2 regions of the Dorea sp. OM07-5 genome follow, and region 2 is predicted to be linked to the other one. Evidence: a T-box and tRNA genes for the amino acid it is inferred to sense, from the RefSeq annotation. Region 2 holds a T-box; the other holds one or more tRNA genes.
The links. A T-box is a leader RNA that pairs with one kind of tRNA and senses whether it is charged. The one in region 2 lies ahead of DXC04_RS00145 (valine--tRNA ligase), so its partner is inferred to be a tRNA-Val.
Positions count from the first base shown of each region.

Region 1: it encodes a tRNA-Val, which carries the amino acid that the T-box ahead of DXC04_RS00145 (valine--tRNA ligase) is inferred to sense. The anticodon was not compared.

Region 1 is NZ_QUKZ01000005.1:207,795-211,211, forward strand. Features, by position in the region: gene ispF (2-C-methyl-D-erythritol 2,4-cyclodiphosphate synthase) at 41-589, opposite strand; gene DXC04_RS06920 (hypothetical protein) at 620-1,006, opposite strand; tRNA gene DXC04_RS06925 (tRNA-Val) at 1,213-1,285, shown strand; tRNA gene DXC04_RS06930 (tRNA-Met) at 1,309-1,382, shown strand; tRNA gene DXC04_RS06935 (tRNA-Met) at 1,456-1,529, shown strand; gene DXC04_RS06940 (hypothetical protein) at 1,854-2,198, opposite strand; gene DXC04_RS16030 (hypothetical protein) at 2,209-2,343, opposite strand; gene DXC04_RS06945 (hypothetical protein) at 2,368-3,417, opposite strand, start outside.
Region 2 is NZ_QUKZ01000001.1:23,284-26,700, forward strand. Features, by position in the region: gene DXC04_RS00130 (AEC family transporter) at 122-1,066, shown strand; gene DXC04_RS00135 (Ig-like domain-containing protein) at 1,092-1,715, opposite strand; T-box leader at 1,860-2,130, shown strand; gene DXC04_RS00145 (valine--tRNA ligase) at 2,212-3,417, shown strand, end outside.

The DNA of each region.
Region 1 (3,417 bases), on a different contig from region 2:
CCAACTCAACTATAATACTTGCATCTTGTCCTGCCCGACTTTACTTTCCCACATTCGGGCAGCCACCACATCCTGCGCAGCCGCCGTTCTGCGGACCGACCTGGTAACTGTAATTAGCAATCGTATCCAGTGATGCGATAGCCTGTGAGGAGATTCCTTCACCTGTTCCGGTAAATCCAAGTCCTTCTTCTGTAGTTGCTTTAATATTTACCTGATCTACATCAATGTGAAGTGCTTCTGCCACATTTTTACGCATCTGCTCAATATGCGGTGCCATCTTCGGTCTCTGCGCAATAATGGTTGCATCAATGTTACCGATGACATATAATTTCTCGTCGATCAGCTTTCCAACATGCTTCAGAAGTTCAATACTGGACGCTCCTTTATATGCCGGATCTGTATCCGGGAAATGTTTTCCGATATCACCAAGAGCTGCCGCTCCCAGAAGTGCATCCATAATCGCATGCAGCAGCACATCCGCATCCGAATGTCCCAGAAGCCCCTTCTCATAAGGGATCTCTACTCCTCCAAGAATCAGTTTGCGGTTCTCTGTCAGTTTATGAACATCATATCCCATTCCAACTCTCATACTGTTATTTCCTTTCCCAGAATATATTTCTTATTCTGTAACATTATTGTGATCTGTATTCTCTTCCTGCCTTTTGGCTTCACTGTGATCTGCTCCCACCGGTTCATCACTCTTCTGTGTATCTGTATTGCCTAACAGCTTGTCCCGGTTCAGTTTACCGTCTTCATCCACATCGCTCTCTAATAATTCCTCGCAGTCCAGCTCTTCTCCGTCATTTTCCACATACTCATGCTTCACTGCCATCACGACTGCCTTCGCACACCATACGATTCCAAGTACAGCAAATGCCACACCCAGCACCAGATAAAGCGTTGCATTCTCCGGCCTGTTTGTCATCGTCTTCTTTATCAGATCAATTCCCAGATATCCAAGATATCCCCCTACAATAATTCGAAAAAATACGCGACCTTTTGTCATTTCATGTCCTCCTGCCTGTGTTTTATTAATGTCTGCCGATTTTATAACTTCTATAAAACTTCTTATAATTCGCACAAATCGGCTGTTTTTCGCACATCTGAGCATATTATATCACATACTTACAATTTTTTGCAAAAAAAGTGTTGACATTTCCTCACTTTTGATTGTATAATAACGAAGTCGGTTTGAGAGAGCCGGGTAAATATGGGATCATAGCTCAGCTGGGAGAGCATCTGCCTTACAAGCAGAGGGTCATAGGTTCGAGCCCTATTGGTCCCATACTTATAAAAATATTTCTTTATGGCGGGATAGCTCAGTTGGCTAGAGCACACGGTTCATACCCGTGGTGTCGCTGGTTCAAATCCAGTTCCCGCTACTTTAAAAAGACTTGTTCTTGCAAGTCTTTTTACATCCGTAATATTAACAGTACTTACGGGCAATATTTTCATGGCGGGATAGCTCAGTTGGCTAGAGCACACGGTTCATACCCGTGGTGTCGCTGGTTCAAATCCAGTTCCCGCTACTTTAAAAAGACTTGCAATTGCAAGTCTTTTTTCAATTCATATCCGGAATATATTCCATTTATTTGTGTTTTTATTCTAGTTTATTTTACTAAAATATTTCAAAATTACCTACACATATCAAAATATCTACGCAAAACAAACTTCTAAGTTCTACCCTGCCCCCGAACTTCTGTATTCAATTGTCTCTTCTTCTCAAAAAATGAATTTCTCGCCCGAACACGGGCATTTTTGACTGTATAGTAATCCTTTCTTTACAGCTTTTTGTAACTTTCTTTTCAGCTCATTTTTTCACAGCTCTTCACTGCCTTCTTTACAGCTCGTTTTTACACACCATAATATAAAAATTGTTTTTCATCCGGTTTGAACTTATACTTGTCAGTCATCTCTTTCTTATCTCCCATTTTCATCTTACAGGTGTGTTGTACAATCCATTTCCCGTGTTCCTGCACATAATTAATATCCCACTTCGCAACTGTAGATGTTCCATCCGGAAAATGATAATATTCCATTACTGCATTCATATCCGGAACATTGCCCACTTCATCTTTTAACGACATCTGCAACTTCAAAAAATATTTATCAATATCCGGTTCCCATTTTATCCTGACTTGGTTTTTATCTGAAACCACCGTTACTTTCTGCTGCTTTCCTTCTTTATACACTTTCACTTTTAAATTATCATACGATGAAATCTTTTTTCCGTTTACACGTATCGTCACCTGACAGTTCATCTAATCCGGTGCTCCCGCGAAGAAAATCATACTCCCAAACACCAGCAGGATTGCCACAACGCTCCAGACTTTTCTTCTGCACATATCATCCACTCCCCTTGTAAATTTATTTCTCCAGTTCCATAATATCCATTATCCGCATATTCTCCCCGCTTTCATCATCCACGTACACAACATACAGCTTGTCTCCATATGTCTGGAAATCATAACGGATAATCTCGTCACCTTTACCGGTCTTGTAACCCTTTATCTTCTTCGTCCAGAGCGGCGTATCCTGACCGGTTTTGTAATAGCTCACCTTTCCATCCTTGAATGTTGCATAAGCATCTGCTGACATGAAAACAGCCTGCTCTTTTTCAAGCTCATACTTCGCTGTAATCTTCTGCTTCTCCATATCATAGTAAATCAGTTCACCACCACTGTATCTTGCCGCTTCATAACCTGCTCCTGTGTAATGTTCCATGCCACCCAAACGGTAATCTTCCAGTTGAAGCATAAGCATATTTCCGGATACTTTCATATCTACCGGTTTGTATTTTTCGGACTGATACAACTCTTCATTTTTTCCGTCGGCATTTGTTTTATAAATACGGAAATCCTTTGATTCATTACGAAAATCCCATGCATACAAGGTATCTTTATAGGATGCCAGTAATTTTCCATCTTGTAAATCCGTATCCAGTTGATGTACTCGTTCTCCTGTTTTCTTATTTACCATAACCGTAGCCAAAAAATCTCCCGCAGACGTATCCTTAAGCAGTAACCGATAACCTACTTCTCTGTCTTTTGTCTTTTCCCGCTTACAGCTGCCTGCATGATAAAGCTCCATATCCGGTGTCGTAATCTTTGTATGTTCTATCCAGTGCTTATCCCAATCTATAAATGCGCCTTTGCCTGTCTGTATTTTTAGTTCACCTAAATCCACCGTTTTTCGGACATTCTCTGCATCCACTACATATAACATCTTCTGATATGAATCATCTTCCCCTGTACTGCAAATAATATAAATATATTTTTTACCGAGAAATGCCTTTTCAATCCTTCCATCCGCATCCATTTTCCGCTCAGCAACCAGCTTGCCATCCGCATCATACTGGCGCAGCGCATCCCAAGAATTCACATAAATATATTTGCCATTTGTATAAGTTCCTGCATC
Region 2 (3,417 bases):
CCTTCTATGGAGTGTACAAACAGAGTGAAGTCTCTTTTTCGTTGTTTATAGACAAAAAATATGATAGAATATGTGAGAATTTTAACCTGATAATATTGTATAAGAAGGAATAGAAGAGAAAATGGAAAATCTGATATTTAGTTTAAATGCAACCGTCCCGATTTTTTTACTTATGATTCTGGGACTATTATTTCACAAAATCGGATGGATTGATGATGTATTTGCACAGAAAATGAACAAATTCGTATTTGTGGTTCCGCTTCCGGTTTTAGTGTTTAGTGATCTGGCCACAGTCGATTTTCACGAAGTATGGAATATGAAATTTGTATTGTTTTGTTTTCTGGCAACATTTTTCAGTATTACACTGGTATCATTTATGTCACTGGGGTTAAAAGAAAGAGCTTTGAGAGGAGAATTTATTCAGGCGTCCTACAGGAGCAGTGCAGCTCTTCTGGGAATTGCATTTATACAGAATATATACGGAAATGCAGGAATGGCACCGGTTATGATCATTGGAAGTGTGCCGCTTTATAATATTATGGCAGTATTGGTGTTATCCCTCTTTAAGCCGGGACAGAGTGGACTTGATAAGGCTGTTTTAAAAAGAACAGCAAAAGGTATTGTGACGAATCCGATTATTTTAGGAATTGTAGCAGGACTTCTTTGGTCTGCACTTGGACTTAAGATGCCACATATTATGCAGAAGACGGTAACAAATATTGGCGGTGTTGCAACGCCGATGGGGCTTATGGCAATGGGAGCTACTTTCGATATAAAGAAGGCATTTGCAAAAGTGAAACCGGCAGCAGTTGCAACATTTATGAAATTAATTGGTCTTGCGGCAATCTTTCTTCCGATTGCGATTATGCTTGGATTCCGGAGAGAAGAACTGGTGGCGATACTGGTAATGCTGGGATCAGCGACAACAGTAAGCTGTTTTGTGATGGCCAAAAATATGGGACATGAAGGAGTCCTTAGTTCCAGTGTTGTAATGCTTACTACATTGTTCAGTGCATTCACACTGACAGGCTGGCTGTACATATTAAAAAGCATGAACTTTATATAGTTCATGCTTTTCAAAACTTTTGATACTAATGACAAACTTTGCAAGGCCTTTTCTTTGGACATGAGGCGAGTGATCCTGATTTTACAACACGAGAGCGGCTAAGCGTAGGGCAGCTTCTGGTGCTGTGGTAGACTTGTCCGGAAGGAGTCCAATATACGGTTCCAGAAGTCTTTTTCGGTTTTGGTTTTCTCTTTTTAGTAATGATCCGTACTTTGCACGTAGCTTTTTTTCCGGATTTTAAGGTGACAGTTATTTTAACTTTTCCGTTTTTCTTTGCTTTGATTTTCCCGGTTTGTGTGACAGATGCCAGTTTTTTATTGCTAGATTTCCATTTTTTTACAGAATCTCCTCTTCCATAGGAAACTTTAAGCTTTTTTGATTTTCCCTTATAAAGCGTTAGCGATTTTGGTGCTATTTTAGCATATGCTTTTATTTTTGGAGTTGTTTTGGTTTGAATGCTGTCGCAATACCAACAAAAGCGTTCTTTTGTACCGGTTCTAAATACAGTTGCTTCTTTTACTACCTCCCATTCAGACCAGTCGTGTGTGCAGACATCAGCATCTGAATCAGCGGCCTGTGCCGGTAATGGCATAGGAAGCAGAACTGTCAGCAATAAAGCGACTAACAGTGTGGTAAATTTCTTTTTCATGATTTCTTCCCTCTTTCTATCGATTATGATAACTTTATTATAAGAAGTAAAAAAGTGAAAGTCAAACCTTAAGGATTTCTGAAATCTGTGTAAAATCCTTGACAAAAACAGAATCGATAGATATGATATTCAGTGAGTTTATACGTAAAGGCGTTGAAGAAGAGGAGTATGTATCATTCCCTGCCAGAGAGAACTGTCCGCAGGCTGGAAGACAGTTTCAGAATCAGAAGATACAGAAGGTAGCTTTGGATGCCGGATATCTGAAACGACAGGTTACGAACTGGTCAGTAGAGTTAGAGATCAGAGGAACAAGTAGGATATCCCGGAGTCATTCCCGTTAAAGAATAAGATGAGAGATATGGAAGAGTTTCTTCTATATAATAAAGGTGGTACCGCGGTTACAGTCGCCCTTTACGTGTGTAAAGGGCGTTTTTAATTGTCCAAATGTGACCAAAGTGTGAAATAAGAACTTATGAGGAATTATGAGGAGGAAACAATGAGTCAGAACTTAGAGACCACATACAATCCAAAAGAGATTGAATCAAAATTATATGAAAAATGGTGTGAAAACCAGTATTTTCATGCAGAAGTAGACAGAAGTAAGAAACCATTTACAACAGTAATGCCGCCACCGAATATTACCGGTAAGCTGCATATGGGACATGCTTTAGACAATACACTGCAGGACATTCTGATCCGTTATAAGAGAATGCAGGGGTATAATGCTCTGTGGATTCCGGGAACAGATCATGCAGCAATCTCTACAGAAGTAAAAGTTACCAATCAGTTAAAAGAAGAAGGAATTGATAAAAAAGAACTTGGAAGAGAGAAATTCTTAGAGAGAACATGGCAGTGGAAAGAAGAGTATGCCGGAACAATCGAAGGACAGTTAAAGAAACTTGGTGTTTCCTGTGACTGGGACAGAGAGCGATTTACAATGGATGAAGGCTGCTCCAAGGCTGTAGAGCAGGTATTTATCAGCCTGCATGAGAAAGGATTTATTTATAAAGGATCCCGTATCATTAACTGGTGTCCGGTATGTAAGACATCCCTTTCTGATGCGGAAGTAGAGCATGAAGAGCAGGATGGATTCTTCTGGCATATCAAATATCCGATCGTTGGAACAGATGATTTCCTTGAGATTGCGACAACACGTCCGGAGACAATGCTTGGAGATACGGCAATCGCAGTACATCCGGATGATGAGAGATACAAAGATATCGTAGGAAAAAAATGTCTTCTGCCGCTGACAGACAGAGAGATTCCGATCGTTGCAGATTATTATGTAGACAAAGAATTCGGAACAGGTGCTGTTAAGATTACACCGGCTCACGACCCGAACGACTTTGAAGTCGGAAAACGCCATAATCTGCCGGAGATCAATGTCATGAACGATGATGCGACGATCAACGAACAGTATGGTGGTAAATATGCAGGTATGGATCGTTACGAAGCAAGAAAAGCAATGGTTGCTGATCTGGAAGAGCAGGGATATCTTGTAAAGGTTGTTCCGCACTCTCATAATGTTGGAACACATGACCGTTGCCACACAACGGTTGAACCGATGGTAAAGCAGCAGTGGTTTGTGAAGATGGACGAACTCGCAAAACCGGCGATCAATGCGATCAAGACTGGCGAATTAAAATTCGTTCCGGAGCGTTTTAACAAGATTTATCTGCACTGGCTGGAAAATATCCGTGAC